4 regions of the Kitasatospora sp. NPDC001225 genome follow, and region 1 is predicted to be linked to each of the others. Evidence: riboswitches for the same ligand, from Rfam matches in the RefSeq annotation. Region 1 holds a riboswitch; each other region holds the start of a gene.
The links. A riboswitch is a leader RNA that binds a small molecule or an ion and turns the genes downstream of it on or off. The one in region 1 is predicted to bind cobalamin.
Positions count from the first base shown of each region.

Region 2: another riboswitch for cobalamin. It lies ahead of ACWDCZ_RS15455 (cobalamin biosynthesis protein); the one in region 1 lies ahead of metE (5-methyltetrahydropteroyltriglutamate--homocysteine S-methyltransferase).
Region 3: another riboswitch for cobalamin. It lies ahead of ACWDCZ_RS36010 (peptidase); the one in region 1 lies ahead of metE (5-methyltetrahydropteroyltriglutamate--homocysteine S-methyltransferase).
Region 4: another riboswitch for cobalamin. It lies ahead of ACWDCZ_RS35980 (CoA-acylating methylmalonate-semialdehyde dehydrogenase); the one in region 1 lies ahead of metE (5-methyltetrahydropteroyltriglutamate--homocysteine S-methyltransferase).

Region 1 covers NZ_JBSFJC010000134.1:251-4,767, forward strand. Annotated here, with positions in the region: partial or broken gene ACWDCZ_RS32085 (ECF transporter S component) at 1-542, shown strand, start outside; gene ACWDCZ_RS32090 (hypothetical protein) at 561-878, shown strand; cobalamin riboswitch at 978-1,181, shown strand; gene metE (5-methyltetrahydropteroyltriglutamate--homocysteine S-methyltransferase) at 1,363-3,678, shown strand; gene metF (methylenetetrahydrofolate reductase [NAD(P)H]) at 3,763-4,517, opposite strand, start outside.
Region 2 covers NZ_JBSFJC010000037.1:9,567-14,083, reverse strand. Annotated here, with positions in the region: gene ACWDCZ_RS15465 (hypothetical protein) at 1-737, opposite strand, end outside; gene ACWDCZ_RS15460 (alpha/beta hydrolase family protein) at 1,466-2,572, opposite strand; cobalamin riboswitch at 2,900-3,030, shown strand; gene ACWDCZ_RS15455 (cobalamin biosynthesis protein) at 3,139-4,131, shown strand; gene ACWDCZ_RS15450 (cobyric acid synthase) at 4,128-4,517, shown strand, end outside.
Region 3 covers NZ_JBSFJC010000187.1:70-4,586, reverse strand. Annotated here, with positions in the region: gene ACWDCZ_RS36020 (amidohydrolase) at 1-1,504, opposite strand, end outside; gene cobF (precorrin-6A synthase (deacetylating)) at 1,768-2,526, opposite strand; cobalamin riboswitch at 2,664-2,784, shown strand; gene ACWDCZ_RS36010 (peptidase) at 2,883-3,974, shown strand; gene ACWDCZ_RS36005 (flagellar hook-length control protein FliK) at 4,004-4,483, shown strand.
Region 4 covers NZ_JBSFJC010000186.1:5,244-9,760, reverse strand. Annotated here, with positions in the region: gene ACWDCZ_RS35990 (enoyl-CoA hydratase/isomerase family protein) at 1-455, opposite strand, end outside; gene ACWDCZ_RS35985 (acyl-CoA dehydrogenase family protein) at 455-1,597, opposite strand; gene ACWDCZ_RS35980 (CoA-acylating methylmalonate-semialdehyde dehydrogenase) at 1,606-3,105, opposite strand; cobalamin riboswitch at 3,316-3,499, opposite strand; gene ACWDCZ_RS35975 (alcohol dehydrogenase catalytic domain-containing protein) at 3,633-4,517, opposite strand, start outside.

The sequences.
Region 1 (4,517 bases):
CCCTCGGCTGCACCTCGTTGTTCGCCTCCGCGCTGCTCACCGGCGGCGTCGGCCCCTGGATGCCGTACCAGATGTTCGGCTGCGCCTTCGTCGGCATGCTCGCCGGACTGCTGCCGGGGGCCGGGCGGCGCTGGGAGGTGCCGCTGCTGGCCGGGTACGGGGCGTTCTCCGGCTACCTCTTCGGCTTCCTGCTGAACCTCTCCTTCTGGCCGTTCTCCACCGACCCGAACAGCTCGATCGCCTACCTGCCGGGCCTGCCCTTCACCGAGCAGTGGCACCGCTACCTGCTGTTCGACCTGGCCACCTCGCTCGGCTGGGACACCGGCCGCGCCGTCAGCACCTTCACCGCCGTGCTCGTCGTCGGGCCGGCCGTCCTCACCGTCTTCCGCCGCGCGGCCCGCCGCGCCAACTTCGAGCCCACGGTGCGCTTCGAGGCCCCGCCCGGCCCGGACGCCCCATCCGGCCAGGACGCCACGCCCGGCCCGGACACCACGGTGGGGCCGCCGACCGCCGCGCGGCCCACCGGCCCGGCGCACCCCTGAACCGAAAGGCCGACCATCGTGCCCAAGCCCGCGAAGCACCGGACGATGACGCTGGACGGGGTCGACGTCGTCGTCCTGACCCCGGAACAGCACGCCGCACTGGAATCCGCCCGCCGCCAGCTGGGCGGAGCGCAGGCGCAGGTCGCCAGGATGAGGTCCGACCTCCAGCGGGGACGGCGGCTGCTGGTCGAAGCCGAACGGATACTGGCGGGCATCCCCGCCGACCAGCTCGCGCGACTGGACGGCCGACTGGGTCCGGGACGCGGCCTGACCGGACTGCTCGCGGACATCCGCGCCGCCCTGCCCGGCACGCCGGACACCCCGACGCGGACCTGACCACCGGCCCCGCGAGCCGTGGTGGCGTTCCACCATGCGGACGGGTTCCGAGATTCCCGCGCCGGGCCCGGCGCTTTGCCCCTAAGCTGACGGTGCAGCTGGTTCGCCCTGTCCGCCAGGCAGGGCGTCGCAAGAGGGAACCCGGTGACGCCTTTCGACTGGCCAGTCCGGGACTGCCCCGCAGCGGTGAGTGGGAACGACCGCCGTCATACGCACTGGACCCGGGACGGGTCTGGGAAGCGACGGCCAGTAGGTGTCCGCCCTTCACGGGACGGACGCGCCCGCGAGTCCGAAGACCTGCCACTGCCCGCCCGCGGACGACCCGCGCGCGGCTATCCGGTGACCTCGTGGGCGGGTCGGCGACCATACCAGGCGGACCAGGCCCGTACGTTCCCGTGACGGCCGCCGCCGGGTACGTCATCCCTTCGCGCCTTCGTGCCGTCTCCGGGTACCTGAGGAGAACAGACTCGCGAAGGAGAGTCCCTTGACCACGAAGTCCGCAGCCGCGGCGAGCGTCGCCACCGCGTACGGCTACCCCCGCCAGGGCCGGGGCCGGGAGCTCAAGAAGGCCATCGAGGGCTACTGGAAGGGCTCGGTCACCGCCGAGGTGCTGCTGGCCACCGCCGCCGACCTGCGCCGGGGGAACTGGCAGCAGCTCGCCGACTCCGGCGTCGAAGAGGTCCCGACCGGTGACTTCTCGTTCTACGACCACGTACTGGACACCACGGTCGCCGTCGGCGCGATCCCGCCCCGGCACCGGGCCGCCGTCGAAGCCGACCCGCTGGACGGGTACTTCGCCATGGCGCGCGGCAACCAGGACGTCGCCCCGCTGGAGATGACCAAGTGGTTCGACACCAACTACCACTACCTGGTGCCGGAGCTGGGGCCGGACACGGTGTTCACGGCGAACCCGGCCAAGGCGGTGGGCGAACTGCGCGAGGCGCTGCTGCTCGGCCACGCGGCCCGGCCGGTGCTGGTCGGGCCGGTCACCTACCTGCTGCTCGCCAAGCCGGCGCCCGGGGTGGCCGCCGACTTCCAGCCGATCACCCTGCTGGACCGGCTGCTGCCCGTCTACGCGGAGCTGCTGGCCGGGTTGCGCGCCGCCGGCGCCGACTGGGTGCAGCTGGACGAGCCCGCGCTGGTCCAGGACCGCACCCCGGCCGAGCTCAACGCCGCCGCCCGCGCCTACCGCGAGCTGGGCGCCCTCACCGACCGGCCCAAGCTGCTGGTCGCCAGCTACTTCGACCGGCTCGGCGACGCCCTGCCGGTCCTGGCGAAGGCCCCGATCGAGGGCCTGGCACTGGACTTCACCGGTCCGGCCGCCGCCAACCTGGAGGACCTCGCCGCCGCCGGCGGCCTGCCCGGCAAGCGACTGGTGGCGGGGGTGATCGACGGGCGCAACATCTGGATCAACGACCTGGAGAAGTCCCTCACGACCCTGGCGACCCTGCTGGGCCTCGCCGACACCGTCGACGTCGCGCCGTCCTGCTCCCTGCTGCACGTGCCGATCGACGCCACCCTCGAACGCGACATCGACCCGCAGATCGCCCGCTGGCTGGCCTTCGCCAAGCAGAAGGCCACCGAGGCGGCGCTGCTCGCTCGCGGCCTGCGCGAGGGCACCGGCGCGATCGCCGCCGACCTCGCGGCCAACCGGGCCGACCTGGCCTCCCGCGCGGGCTCGCCGATCACCCGCGACCCGGCGGTGCGCGCCCGGATCGCCGCCGTCACCGACGCGGACGCCCGTCGCGCCCAGGCCTACCCGCAGCGGGCCGAGGCCCAGCGCGCCCGGCTCGGCCTGCCGCTGCTGCCGACCACCACCATCGGCTCCTTCCCGCAGACCACCGAACTGCGCGTCGCCCGGGCCGACCTGACGGCCGGTCGGATCGACGGCGCCGCGTACCAGGAGCGGATGGAGGCCGAGGTCCGCGAGGTCATCGCGTACCAGGAGAAGGCCGGACTGGACGTCCTGGTGCACGGCGAGCCCGAGCGCAACGACATGGTCCAGTACTTCGCCGAGCAGCTCACCGGCTACCTGGCCACCCGGCACGGCTGGGTGCAGTCCTACGGCACCCGGTACGTGCGCCCGCCGGTCCTCGCCGGGGACATCTCCCGGCCGCACCCGATGACCGTCGACTGGTTCCGCTACGCGCAGGGCCTGACCGACCGCCCCGTGAAGGGCATGCTGACCGGCCCGGTCACCATGCTCGCCTGGTCCTTCGTCCGCGACGACCAGCCGCTCGCCGACACCGCCCGCCAGGTCGCCCTCGCCCTGCGCGACGAGGTCGTCGACCTGGAGGCCGGGGGCGCCGCCGTCGTCCAGGTCGACGAGCCGGCCCTGCGCGAGACCCTCCCGCTGCGGGCCGCCGCCCGCCCGGCGTACCTGGACTGGGCCACCGAGGCCTTCCGCCTGGCCACCTCCGGCGTCCGCGCCGACACCCAGATCCACACCCACATGTGCTACGCCGAGTTCGGCGCCATCATGACGGCGATCGACGACCTCGACGCCGACGTCATCTCCCTGGAGGCGACCCGCTCCCACATGGAGGTGGCGGGCGAGCTGGCCGAGGCGGGCTACCCGCGCGAGGTCGGCCCCGGCGTCTGGGACATCCACTCCCCGCGCGTCCCCAGCACCGAGGAGGCCGTCTCCCTGCTGCGCGCGGGCCTGGCCGCGATCCCGGCCGAACGGCTCTGGGTCAACCCTGACTGCGGACTGAAGACCCGCGGCTGGCCGGAGACCCGGGCCTCGCTGGAGAGCCTGGTCGGCGCCGCCCGCCTGCTGCGCGAGGAACTCGCCGGCTGACGCGGCCGGGCGGGGACTCTTCCGCCGGTTCGGGACGCCCGCCACGGCATGCGGGCCGCGTCGCGGCGCGGCCCGCATGCCCGTTCAGCCGGACCGGGGCAGGCCGAGGTTCTGATAGATCTCGGTGGTGACCGTGGAGAAGTTCATGGTCATGAAATGCAGCCCGGGCACGCCTTCGGAAAGCAGCCGCCGGCACATGGCGGTGGCGTGCTCGATCCCGATGGAGCGTACGGCTGCGGGATCGTTTTGCTGTTCCAGCATGCGGTCGGAGAGGGCCGTGGGAATGGCAGCGGTGCTCAGGGTCGGAATTCGGCGCAGTGACCGGATACTGGTCACCGGCATGATCTCCGGAATCACCGGAATATCGCATCCGGACTTCTGGAGGCGATCCCGGAAAAGGAGGTAGCTGTCCACCTCGAAGAACATCTGGGTGATCGCGTAGTCGGCTCCGGAACGGCACTTCGTGACGAAGTGCCGGATTTCGGAGTCCCAGTCCGGTGACCGCGGGTGCATTTCCGGGAAAGCCGCCACCCCGACGCAGAAGTCGCCCGAGTCCTTGATGAGGTGAACCAGGTCGGCGGCGTACTCGACCCCGCCCGGATGCCGGACCCAGGCGCCCAGCGGGTCGCCCGGAGGGTCGCCGCGCAGGGCCAGGATGTTCCGTACTCCCTGGTCGGCGTAGTGCCCGAGGATGTTCCTGAGCTCGCCGACGCTGTGGCCGACGGCGGTCAGATGGGCGGCCGGGGTGAGGGTCGTCTCCTGGGCGATGCGGCCGGTGACGTTCACCGTCCGCTCCCGGGTCGAGCCGCCCGCACCGTAGGTCACCGAGACGAAGGTGG
Region 2 (4,517 bases), on a different contig from region 1:
ATCTCCTCCAGCTTCGCCCGCACCGCCCAGTGGCCGAGCGGCGACAGCTCCGCGGCGTCGTTCCTGCGCACCAGGGCGCCGACGGCCGCCAGGCCGTCCAGCATCCAGTCCAGGACGGCGGCCACGTCCGAGGGCGCGGCCGGGGTGTCGATCTGCGGCGCACGGCAGGTGCCGCGGACGGCGGAGACGGCCGAGGCCGCGTGCGGCACCGGCGACAGGCCGGGTCCGCCGAGGCCGGTGCCGACCCGGCGCTCGTCCAGGCCGCGGCGCAGCAGCTCCAGCAGCTCGCTCTCGGCGACCGGGCCGTCCACCAGGTGCAGGAAGGACAGCAGCTGCGGGGCCTGGTCCACGGCCTGCCCGGCCAGGACGGCGAAGACGCCGCGCAGCGCCGCGGGCGGCACCGGGGCGAGCAGGGTCCAGGCGTCGAACAGCGCCGACCAGCCGCGCACCACGGCCTCGTCGTCGTGCTCCCAGGCGTGCAGGCGCCAGCCGGGGCCGGCTCCGCCGTCCCGGGCCTCCACCAGGCCCACCAGCAGCGCCTGCCCCCAGGCCTTGGCGGCGGCACCGACCGTCATGGCCAGGGCCCGGCCCGCCGCGCGGGCGTCGTCCGGGAGCAGCTCGCCGCGCTTGTCGACCTCGGCCAGCTCACCGGCCCAGCGGGCGACCCGGACGGCGTCCACCAGCATCCGGCGGGCCAGCGGCGCCAGCTCGGAGGGTGCCGGAAAGCCCTCCGGCACGGGAACCCTGCCCCGCCCGGGAGCCGGAGCGGGCCCTCGTCGCCGGGGTACTGCGTTACGGGGGACTCCCGCCCCGCCCGGCCTGCCACCGGCGGGCCGTTGGGCCGTTCCGGGGAGACGGGTCACCGTCGCACCGGTACCGATCGTCGGCGGGAGCGGGGCATCACGGTCGCGCGGGTTCCGAGACGTCACGTCGAGCAGTCTTCCCCTTGTACCGGCCTTCTGTCACATCCGGTTGTCCGTACGACCGGGCGACCGCCGGTGGCACCTCCGCAAGATCGGGCAACAACGGCAAACCGCCTGGCCGGAAACGTGTGACCTGCCCATGCCACAGGGGGCGGCCCGGTTGCCGGGAATGCTCGGGCGGTCACCGTGCGTACGGGTGGGGGGGTAAGGGGCCGGGCCAAATATTGCTCCTGACAGCCGAGGGGCCCGTACGGGGGCGTTTCGGCCCGGCGACGCCCGGCGGGACTGTCCAGCCCGAATCCGGACGGATGGCGGGCGGCGTGATCGGGATCGAGCTGCACCGGAAGTCGGCCGGGCCGACTTTTCACGCGGGCCCGGAGGAATGGGAGGAACGTTCATTCTCGGACGGGGGGAATCGCACCGGGAAAAGCGGCGGGGACCAGCCGAAAACGCCCTCGCGCACAGGGGGGGTGGTTGAGGGGCCAGGGCCGGTCTTCGGACTCGCCTCTGCGGGGCGAACGACGGGAGCCCGAAGACAGGCCCTAGAGCAGCGGGGTGAGCCAGCGGCGGAGGAGTTCGGTGTAGCGGTCGGGGGCGGTGTTCCAGAGGGTGGCGTGGTCGGCGCCGGGGAAGGGCTGGAGGCTCACCACGTCGCGGCGGGCGGCGGCCAGCTTCTCGGCGGCGCCGAAGGGCGCGATCCGGTCCTCGGGGCTGTGCAGGAGGAGGGTCGGCACCCGCAGGTCGGTGCCGTCGGCGATGCGGCCGAAGTCGGCGAGGTCGACCCCGGTGCGGCCCTCGGCGGCGAGGGCGCCGAGCTCGGCGGCGACGCCCTGGAAGCCGGCCCGGGCGGCGTCCCGGCGGGCGGAGGCGGGCAGGTCGAGCACGGGCGAGTCGAGGATCAGACCGCGGACGGCGTGCGACCAGGCGGAGCGGGCCACGGTCTGCAGCACGATGGTCGCGCCGACGGACCAGCCGTACAGGATCACCTTGCCCGCGCCGCTGTCGAGCGCCAGCCGTACCGCCGCCTCGATGTCGCGCCACTCGGTCTCGCCGAAGTGGCTGAGCCCGTCCGGGGAGGCGGGGGCGCCCCGGTCGCCGCGGTAGGTGACGGCGAGGGCGGGCAGGCCGAGCCGGTCGAGGACGGGGAGCACCGGGAGGGTCTGCCGGCGGTCGTCGCCGGGGCCGTGCGCCAGGATCACCCAGGTGCCGCGCTTGCCGTCGAGCCGCCAGGCGGGGAGGGCGCCGAGCTCGCCGTCGGCGGTGGTGTCGGCGAAGGCGAGGCCGAGCGCCTCGGTGGGGTCGCCGAGGTGGACCCGCGGGGTGAAGCGGACCTCGGTGCCGGGGGCGAGGGTGCCCCGGTCGGCGCGGACCAGTCGGCGGGTGACGCCCTGTTCGTCCGCGTGCAGCACCTCCTCGACGACCGCGTGCCCGCCGTCCGCCCACTCCACCGCCCAGCGGCCGGGGCGCAGGCTCGCGGGGCCGCGGGTGAAGGTGACCCGGCCGGCGGCGAGGGCGCGGACCTGGACCGGCCCGGACTCCTGGACGGCGGTCACCGGACGGACCATCCGCTCGGAGGCCCGGCGGCCGACCACCAGCACGGCGGCCCCCACCGCGGCGGCCGCCACGACGGCGGCGGTTCCCCAACGCATCTCGCTCCCCGCTCTGTTGTTCACGGACGTCGTTCACGGACGTTGTTCACGGACGTTCTTCACGGACCGGACGGTGTTCGAGCCCCAGTTCACCGGCGCTCCGCCCGACCGGCCACCGGGCTGGGCCGTCCGGGTCACCCGGCGGGCGCTCCCGGGGTGCTCAGGGCGGTACTCAGGGGGTGCCGGTGGCGGGGGTCGGGGCGGGGCCGCGCCGGGCGATCCGACCGGGCGTCAGCGGCGTCCCCGTGTGACCAACCCCTCCGTGACCTCGGTTGACTCCCGGTTCGGGCCCGTGATGGGATCCTGGGGCCAAACGGAGGCATGGAGAGGAAGCCGGTGGAAGTCCGGCGCGGTCCCGCCACTGTCACCGGGGAGCACGCTCGGAACATCGCCACGGCGGGCCGTCCACGGCCGCTGGAAGGCTCCGGGGGTGCGTTCGACCCGGAAGCCAGGAGACTCTCGCCGCCGTCACGTCGATCCAGGGCGCGGACCCTGAGTGAGGACACGCACGCGATGCAGGCTGCCCCGCCCGGCCGGACTCCGAGCTGCCCTCCGCCGTGCGGCCGATGACCCCGCGCGCGCCTTCCCCCGCTCCGCGCCCGCTGACCCGAGCCGCCGTGTTCGCGCTCGGCGCCGCCGCGGGCTACGCCGCCGACGCCCGCTTCGCCGACCCCCGCCGGGGCCACCCGGTGGCCTTCTTCGGCAGCGCCGCGACCCGGCTGGAGCGGCGGCTGTGGCGCGACGACCGCGCCGCCGGGGCCGGGTACACCGCGCTGTGCGTGGGCGCGGTCGCGGCGGGCGCGTTCGCCCTGGACCGTACGGTGGGCCGGCGCCCGCTGGGCCGGGCGGCGCTGGCGGCGGCCGCGACCTGGACGGTGCTCGGCGGCACCTCGCTGACCCGGGAGGCCCGCACCATCGGCCGCTCGCTGGCCGCCGGCGACCTCGCCGCCGCCCGGGAGCGGCTGCCGCACCTGTGCGGGCGGGACCCGAGCGCCCTGGACGGGCAGCAGATCGCCCGGGCGGTGGTCGAGTCGGTGGCCGAGAACACCGCCGACGCCGTGGTGAACGCGCTGACCTGGGGCGCCCTGGCCGGCACCCCCGGCCTGCTGGCCTTCCGCGCCGTGAACACCCTGGACGCCATGGTCGGCCACCGCTCGCCCCGCTACGCCCGGTTCGGCTGGGCCTCCGCCCGGCTGGACGACGTGGCGGGCTGGCCGGGCGCCCGGCTGACGGCGCTGCTGACCGTGGCCGCCGCCCCCGAGCCCCGGACCGCCTGGCGGGTCTGGCGGCGCGACGGCTCCGCGCACCCGAGCCCGAACGCGGGCCAGGCCGAATCGGCGTTCGCCGGCGCGGTGGGCGCCCGACTGGGCGGCACGCTGCGGTACGGCGAGCGGGTGGAGCACCGGCCCGTCCTGGGCGCGGAGCTGCGGCCGGTGACAGTGGACGACATCGAGCGGGCCTGCGCGCTCTCCCGGCGGGTGGGCGCACTGGCGCTGGGTACGACGGTCGCGGGGCACGTCCTGCTGCGGGCACTGCTGAAGAAGAGGGGACGGGCATGAGCAACGCACTGCTGGTCGCGGGGACGACCTCGGACGCGGGCAAGAGCGTGGTGACGGCCGGGATCTGCCGGTGGCTCGCCCGCCAGGGCGTACGGGTCGCGCCGTTCAAGGCGCAGAACATGTCGCTCAACTCCTTCGTCACCGCCGACGGCGCCGAGATCGGCCGCGCCCAGGCGATGCAGGCGCAGGCCGCCCGGGTGGAGCCGGAGGCGGCGATGAACCCGGTGCTGCTCAAGCCGGGCGCGGACGGCCGCAGCCAGGTGGTGCTGCTCGGCCGGCCGGTGGCCGAGGTCGGCGCGCTGGACTACCGCGAGCGCAAGCCCGTCCTGCTGGAGCGCGCCCTGGAGTGCCTGGCCGACCTGCGCGGCCGCTACGACGTGGTGGTC
Region 3 (4,517 bases), on a different contig from region 1:
CGGTGAGGGCGGCGCCGGCCGTGGTGTACATCGCGAGCGCGGTCGCCCGGTCGACCCGGTTCTCCGGGGGCCGGATCGCCAGGCCGCCGACCGTGCGGCCGGAGACCAGCCAGTGCAGGGCGACCCAGGGGTTGTAGGAGGACACCCGGGTGGCGTCCGTGCCGGCGGCCACGGTCAGTCCGCGCGCCAGCATGGCGCGGACCGGCGGCGCCTCGGCGGCGGCAGCGGCGCCGTACCGGCGGGTGAACACCTCGCCCTGGAAGGACAGCCGGTTCTGGACGGAGAGCGAGCCGCCGAGCGCCGCGATCCGGTCCAGGCTGTCCGGGGAGACGGTCTCGGCGTGGTCGAAGAGCCACCGGTTCCCGGCGGGGAAGAGCCCCTCGGCGGCGAGCCCCTCGAACACCGCGAGGTCGCGCCGGATCGTCTCGTCGTACGTCGCGTGCAGCCGGAAGCCCCAGCCGTGCTCCGTGAGCAGGCGCACGGCCTTGGCGAACTCCCCTTCGTAGGCGTTCAGTTCGGGGCGCGGCTCGGCGAAGTTCTCGAAGTCGGCGGCGGCCCAGGTGAGGTTCTCGCCGGCGCCGTTCAGCCGCAGCCACTCGTCGCCGTCCCCGGGTCGGACCGTCTCGACCCAGCGGGTGAGGTCGTCCAGCTCCTGGCCGGGGGTCTGCGGGAACAGGTGGTAGGCGATGCGCAGCGAGAGCAGCCCCTCGCGGGCGAGTTCGGTCACCGTGGCGTAGTTCTCCGGGAAGCTCTGGAACCCGCCGGCGGCGTCGATCGCGGAGGTCAGCCCGAAGCGGTTCAGCTCGCGCAGGAAGTGCCGGGTGGACGTCCTGCGCTCCTCGCCCTCCGGTGTCGGGGCCTTGGCGAGCGTGGAGTAGAGGACCAGGGCGCTCGGGGCGGCCAGCAGCATGCCGTTGGGCTCGCCGCCGCGGCCCCGGACGATCTGGCCGCCCTTCGGGTCCGGGGTGTCGCGGGTGTAGCCGACGGCGCGCAGCGCGGCGCGGTTGAGGACCGCCGACTGGTAGAGGTGGAGGACGAAGACCGGGGTGTCCGGCGCCGCCTCGTTCAGCTCGGCGGGGGTCGGCAGCCGCCGCTCGGCGAACTGCTCCGCCGACCAGCCGCCGACGACCCGCACCCACTGCCCCCGGGGTGTCCGGGCGGCCTGCTCCCGCAGCATCGCCAGGCCCTGGCGCAGCGACCGCACGCCGTCCCAGCGCAGCTCCAGGACGTAGGTGAGGCCGCCGCGGATCACGTGCAGGTGCGCGTCGTTGAGGCCGGGCACCACGCGGCGGCCGAGCGCGTCGACCACCACCGTGGACGGGCCGACGGCCGGGGCGACGTCCGCGTCGTCCCCGACGGCCGTGATCAGGCCGTTCCGGATGGCGAGGGCGCCGGCCTGCGGGCGGCGGGCGTCCCCGGTGTGGATCCGGGCGTTGCGGACGACGACGTCGGCGGCGTGTTCGGTGACGTTTTCCGTGCGGGGGACCAGCCCGCCGACCGGCATTGCAGGCACCTCGACGGCCTCCAGTCATGGGTTCGGGCCGCCGCCCGGAGCGGGCGGCGGCGCGGCGCGGTCGAGCCGGACGAGCCCAAAAGGCCGTCCTGCTCGATTTCATGACGGAACGTTAGGCAGTGGCTCGGTGGCGGATTTGGCCCAGAGTGCACCGGCACCGGTCCGGGAGCGCACCGGCCGGGTGGAGTGACGGCCGGGCGCGAGGCCGGTGTCCGAGTGTCGGCCGGGGGGCGAACCGGGACGGCGCTCGCCGGTCAGCTCTCGGAGCGCCGCAGCAGGTAGGTGTCCATGATCCAGCCCTTGCGCGCGCGGGCCGACTCGCGCAACTCGCTGATCCGCGGGGCGGCTTCGGCCAGCGGCCCGGCGACGAGGATCTCGTCGGGGGTGCCGAGGTACGCGCCGTAGCGGATCTCCAGCCCCTCCGGGTCGATCCCGGTGAAGGCGGCGCGGCCGTCGAGCATCACCACGACGTCGTCCACGTCCTCGGGGAAGCCCTCGGCCAGTCGGCGGCCGGTGGTGATCTGCACCGGGCGGCCGACCCGGGTCAGCGTGGTGCGGTGGCGGGCGGCGAGCGCGGAGACGCTGCTGATGCCCGGGACCACCTCGTAGTCGAAGCCGACGGCGCCGCGGGCCAGGACGTCGTCCACCACGGCGATGACGCTGTCGTAGAGGCTCGGATCCCCCCAGACCAGGAACGCGCCCGTCTCGCCCTCACCGAGGTGCTCGGAGAGCAACTGCTCGACCAGGTCGGCCCGGCGGACGCGCCAGTCGTCCACGGCGGCCGCGTACGCGGGGGTGGTCCGGTCCCGCTCCGCGTCCGGCGCCTCGACCACCCGGTGGCCTGGCCGGCCGTGCTCGGCCAGCATCCGGCGGCGCAGCCGGATCAGGTCCTGCCGGTCCTCGTTCTTGTCGAGGATGAAGAAGACGTCCGTGCGGGCGAGCGCCTTGACCGCCTGCAGGGTGAGATGGTCGGGGTCGCCCGCGCCGATGCCGATGACGAAGATGTGCCGCATGGGAGGCATTCTGCCGTCCGGGACGCCCTGGTCGCGTCGGCGGCCGGGAGGGGCGCGTCGCGATGTCGGGCGGCGGCCACCGTGATGTCACGTTCGAACCCTTGACCGGATCTTTTCCGTATCGCCATGATGGGCCGTCATGTTGTGACTCCGCCGCTGGGGGAAGTCCGGTTCGAATCCGGCGCTGGCCCGCAACGGTAGGCCGCCGGCTCCTGGTCGGAGGCGAGCCCGAGTACCCGTCGGCGGAGGCGTGTCGTCCCTCCTCCCGTCGTGGTCCGCGGGCCGGAGCCCCGAGGGCCGCCCCGGCTGTCGCCGCCGCCCTCCGGGCCCCTGCGCCCGGGCCCGGAAAGGCCACCATGCCCACGCTCCGCCGCACCCTCGGTCTGCTCGCGATACCCGCCGTGGCGCTCGCCACCGCACTCCCGGCGGCCACCGCCGCCCACGCCGCGCCCGAGAACGCGACCGCCGCCGCGACCTCGTCCCCGACGGTCCGCCCCGACGCCGCCGCGGGCGGCTGGTTGGCCCGCCAGCTCGTCGACGGCGACCACTACGAGTCCGTCTTCAACGGCACCGCCTACCCCGACCAGGGCCTCACCATCGACGCCGTACTGGCCTTCGCCGCCTCGCGTGGCTCCGACGAGGCCGCCGCGAAGGCCACCGCCTGGCTGGCGAAGCCCGAGATCATCGGCGGCTACCTCGGCGACGGCACCACCGAGGCCTACGCGGGCGCGACCGCCAAGCTGCTGCTCGCCGTCGAGGTGCGCGGCGGGGACCCGACGGCCTTCGGCGGCGTCGACCTGCCGGCCCGCCTGCGTTCGCTGCAGACCGCCGAGGGCCGGTTCTCCGACCGCTCCCAGTGGGGCGACTACAGCAACGCCTTCGGCCAGTCCCTCGCCGTGATCGCCCTGCACCGCACGCCCGGTGACGCCCCGGCGGCGGCCGTGGACTTCCTGGCGAACAGCCAGTGCGCGGACGGCGGCTTCCCGCTCTCCTTCGGCCAGGCCGCCTGCACCAGCGACGCCGACGCCACCGCGCTCGCCGTCCAGGCCCTCGCCGCCACCGGGCGCGCCGCCAAAGCGAACACGGGCCTGGGCTGGCTCACCGCCCACCAGAACGCCGACGGCGGCTTCGCGGCCGCCGGGGCGACCGCCTCCAACGCCAACAGCACCGGCCTGGCCACTCAGGCGCTGCTCTCCGGCGGCCGCCTCGGCCCCGGCCTCAAGGCGTGGGGCCGGCTGGTGAAGCTCCAGCAGGGCTGTTCCGCCGACCCGGCGGTCCGCGGTGCCGTCGCCTACGACGCGACCGGCTTCAACGCGGGCACCGGCGCCCGGGCCACGGCGCAGGCCGTCCTCGGCCTCGCGGGCACCCCGCTGTCCACGCTCTCCGCCTCCGGGGCCGCCCCCGACGCCCCGACCCAGGCCTGCCCGCCGGTTCCGGCCACGCGCTGAACCACGCTGACACCGCGAGGAGTTCACCGATGAGCGACACCCCCACCCCGGCCCGCCCGGCCCGCCGTACGCTCGGGTCGATCGCCGCCGCGGCGGCCCTCACCGCCGGCCTGCTCGGCGTCTCCGCCGTCCAGGCCCCGCAGGCGCGGGCGGCCGCCTGCGGCGGCACCACCGGCGTCACCGTCGTGGTCGACTTCACCGCCGTCGGCGGCGGCATCCAGACCGGCTGCGCGCCCGGCGACCCGGCCAGCGGCCTGGCCGCGCTCACCGGCGCCGGATTCTCGTACGCCTTCCACCCGCGCTACCCGGGCTTCGTCTGCACCATCAACGCCCTGCCGACGACCTGCACCAACCCGACCGGCAGCGCCTACTGGTCGTACTGGCACGCCCAGCACGGCGGCCCCTGGTCGTACAGCACCCTGGGCGCGGGCAGCTACGACCCGGCCCCCGGCGACGTCGAGGGCTGGTCCTTCGGCGCCGGCGCGCAGCCGGGCACCACCGCGCCCTGACAGGCGGATGGTCGGTATACAGGTGGTGCATGGT
Region 4 (4,517 bases), on a different contig from region 1:
AGGTAGGTGCCGCCGACGTCGGGGACGAAGCCGATGCCGGCCTCCGGCAGGGCGACCCGGGTGGTCTCCGTGACGATCCGGACGCTGCCGTGGGCGGAGACGCCGACGCCGCCGCCCATCACGATGCCGTTCATCACGGCGACGTAGGGCTTCGGGTAGCGGGCGATCCGGGCGTTGAGGCGGTACTCGTCGCGCCAGAACTCCTCGACGGCTCCCGGGTCGCCGCCGGTGGCGGCGCGGTGGATGGCCACGATGTCGCCGCCGGCGCAGAAGGCGCGCTCGCCGGCGCCGGTGATCACGACGGTCTCCACGTCGCCGTCCCGCTCCCACGCGTCCAGTGCGGCGGAGATCCTCCGCACCATGCCGTGGGTGAGGGCGTTCAGGGCCGCCGGGCGGTTGAGGACGATCAGACCCACCCGACCCTCGCGCTGGACGAGGACCTCATCCGTACTCATCACGCGGCCCCGGTCAGGCCGCGGGCGACGATGACGCGCATGATCTCGTTGGTCCCTTCCAGGATCTGGTGCACCCGCAGGTCGCGGACGATCTTCTCGATGCCGTACTCGGCCAGGTAGCCGTAGCCGCCATGGAGTTGGAGCGCCTGGTTGGCCACCTCGAAGCCGGTGTCGGTGGCGTGGCGCTTGGCCATCGCGCACAGCTCCGGCGCCCGGGGGTCGCCCCGGTCCAGGGCGGCGGCTGCCCGCCAGAGCAGCGAGCGGGCCGCCTCCAGCTCCGTGGCCATGTCGGCGAGCCGGAACCGCAGCGCCTGGGCGTGCAGCAGCGCGGCCCCGAACGCCTCCCGGTCGGCCAGGTGCCGGGTGGCCCGCTCCAGGGCGTCCTGCGCGCCGCCGACGGAGCAGGCGGCGATGCCGAGCCGGCCGCCGTTCAGTCCGTTCATGGCGATCCGGAAGCCCTCGCCCTCCCCGCCGAGCAGGCGGTCGGCGGGGAGCCGGACGCCGGCCAGCAGCACCTGCCGGGTCGGCTGGGCGTTCCAGCCCATCTTCTTCTCGTTCGCTCCGAAGGAGACGCCGGGGTCGTCCCGCTCCACCAGGAACGCGGAGACGCCCCGGGCCCCCGGGCCGCCGGTTCGGGCCATCACCACGTACACCTGCGAGGTGCCGGCGCCCGAGACGAACTGCTTGACGCCGTCCAGGACCCAGTGGTCCCCGTGCCGGCGGGCCCGGGTGGCCAGCGCGGCGGCGTCCGAGCCCGCGCCCGGCTCGGTGAGGCAGTAGCTGCCGAGCAGCTCCGTCGAGCAGAGCCCGGGCAGCAGCCGGGCGCGCTGGGCGGGACTGCCGTAGCGGTCGATCATCCAGGCGACCATGTTGTGGATCGACAGGTAGCCGGCGATGGACGGGCAGCCGGTCGCCAGCGCCTCGAAGACGAGCACGCCGTCCTGGCGGCCGAGCTCCGAGCCGCCCGCCTCCTCCCGCACGTAGACGCCGCCGAGGCCCAGGTCGGCGGCCTTGCGCAGGACGTCGATCGGGAAGTGCTTGGCCTGGTCCCACGCGACGGCGTGCGGGGCGAGGTGCTCGCGGGCGAAGTCCCGGGTGGTCGCGACGATGGCGAGCTGGTCGTCGGTCAGATGGGTGTGCACGGCGCGCCTCAGCCCATCGTCGGGATGGTGAAGCTCGCGCCCTCCTTGGCCCCGGAGGGCCAGCGCGAGGTGACGGTGCGGGTGCGGGTGTAGAAGCGGATCGAGTCCGGCCCGTGCTGGTTGAGGTCGCCGAACGCGGAGCGCTTCCAGCCGCCGAAGGTGTGGTAGGCGATCGGCACCGGGATCGGCACGTTGACCCCGACCATGCCGGTGTTCACCCGCCGGGCGAAGTCCCGGGCGGTGTCGCCGTCCCGGGTGTAGATGGCCACCCCGTTGCCGAACTCGTGCTCGCTGGGCAGCCGCAGCGCCTCCTCGGAGTCGGCGGCACGCACCACGGTGAGCACCGGCCCGAAGATCTCCTCCCGGTAGATCCGCATGCCGGGCGTGACCCGGTCGAACAGCGAGGCGCCGAGGAAGTAGCCGTCCTCGTGCCCCGCCAGCCGGAAGTCCCGTCCGTCGACGACGAGTTCGGCGCCCTCCTCGACCCCGAGGTCCAGGTAGCCGCGCACCCGCGCCAGCGCGTCGGCGCCGACCAGCGGTCCGAAGTCCGCCGCCGGGTCGTCCGAGCGCCCGACCTTGAGCGCGCCGATCCGCTCGACCAGCTTCGCCACCAGGGCGTCCGCCGTCGCCTCCCCCACCGGGACGGCCACCGAGATGGCCATGCAGCGCTCCCCGGCCGAGCCGTACCCGGCCCCGATCAGCGCGTCCGCCGCCTGGTCGAGGTCGGCGTCCGGCATCACGATCAGGTGGTTCTTGGCGCCGCCGAAGCACTGCGCCCGCTTCCCGTGCGCGGCGGCGGTGGCGTACACGTACTGGGCGATCGGCGTGGAGCCGACGAAGCCGAGCGCCTGGACGCGCGGGTCCTCCAGCAGGGTGTCCACGGCCTCCTTGTCGCCGTTGACGACGTTGAGCACGCCCGGCGGCAGCCCGGCCTCCAGGAACAGCTCGGCCAGCCGCAGCGGTACCGAGGGGTCGCGCTCCGAGGGCTTGAGCACGAAGGCGTTTCCGCAGGCCAGCGCGGGCGCGGCCTTCCAGAGCGGGATCATCGCCGGGAAGTTGAACGGCGTGATGCCCGCGACCACGCCGAGCGGCTGGCGCATCGAGTACACGTCGATGCCCGTCCCGGCGTTGTCGCTGAACTCGCCCTTCAGCAGGTGCGGGATGCCGGCGGCGAACTCCACGACCTCCAGGCCGCGTTGGATGTCGCCGTGGGCGTCGGCCACGGTCTTGCCGTGCTCGGCGGAGAGCAGCCGGGCCAGCTCGTCCTTCTCCTGCTCGACGAGCTGGAGGAACCGCAGCAGGACGCGGGCCCGCCGCTGCGGGTTCCAGGCGGCCCACGCGGGCTGGGCCTGCTCGGCGTCGGCGATCACCGCCTCGACCTCGGCGCGGCCCGCCAGGGGCACCCTGGCCTGCACCCGGCCGGTGTTGGGGTCGTACACGTCGCCGAAGCGGCCGGAGGTGCCGGCGGTGGGCTTGCCGGCGATGAAGTGGGTCAGTTCTCGGACCATCGGTTCCTACTCTCGACAGGGGTGGGGAGAGGAGGAATGGAGGCCGCCGCCGGTCGGCGGGCGCACGGTGGTGCGCCCCTCGGCACGGGCGTACGGCGGTGTGACGGTACGTCAGGACGCGGGCGCCCTGGCGGTCGTCGGCACGGGACAGCCAGGCGCGGTGGAACGGAAGCAGCCCGGAGTCATGTGTGTCGTCTCCATCCTCGTGGAAAACACGAACCACCCGCGGCCGGTATCCTGACTCCCGGATCACCGCACGCCCTCAGGCCTTCCCGGCTGGCTGCCAGTGGCCGTCATCTGCGAGGACGGACTCCCCGGTCACAGTGGCGGGACCGTGCCGGACTCACACCGGCTTCCCTGACACCGCGGACCTGCCGTCGACCATATAGTTGGACGTCCTAGTAAGTCCAGGGGTACGCGCCCGCGCCGCGCCGCCGGAGGGCCGCTCACCCCCGTCCACCTGCCCGGACACGCCGGGAGCCGGCCCCGAGGGACCGGCTCCGAGGGCCGACTCCGATGACCGCCGCTCAGCGGCCGGTGGTGACGACCATCCGGAAGCGGGCCCGGTTGGCCGCCATCTTCTCCACCGCCGCCGCGGTCCGCTCCAGCGGCACCTCCTCGACCCAGGCCCGCACCCCCGTCTGCGCCGCGAAGCGCAGCGTGTCCTGGGTGTCGACCGCGATGCCCGAGGAGTGCGCGTAGACCTTCCGGTCGCCCTGGATCAACTGCAGGGCGCTCAGCTCCAGCGGCTCCGCCGGGAGTCCGACCATGACGAGCTCGCCCCGGCGGGTGATCCCGTCGATCGTCGCCACCACGGCGGGCGCGTTGGTGACGGTGGACAGGACCACCTTCGCACCTCCCAACTGCCGCAGGGCCTCGGCGACATCGCCCGCGGTGCTGTCGATGTAGTGGGCGGCGCCGAGCCGGAGCGCGAGCGGCCCCTTCTCCTGGCCGCGGGCGATGGCGACGGTACGGAAGCCCATCTTCTCGGCGAACTGGACGCCCAGGTGGCCGAGTCCGCCGATCCCCAGGATGGCGACGGTGTCCCCGGGCCGTGCGGCGGAGCGGCGCAGGGCGTTGAAGACCGTCACCCCCGCGCAGGCCAGCGGCGCCGCCTCGACCGCGGTGAGCTCGTCCGGGACCGCCGCCAGGGCCACGGCCGGGACGACGACGGAGTCGGCGAACCCGCCCGGATAGGCGACGCCGGGGATCTCGACCCGTGCGCAGTGCAGGCCGTCGCCCGCCCGGCAGGCGTCGCAGTGCCCGCAGCTGCCGCCGTACCAGCCGACCGCGACCCGGTCGCCGACCCGCCAGCCCTCCACGCCCTCGCCGAGGGCGTCGACGCGGCCGGCGATCTCGTGCCCCGGGGTGATCGGGAAGGTGCTGCCGGGCAGCAGGCCGCCGGCGATGAG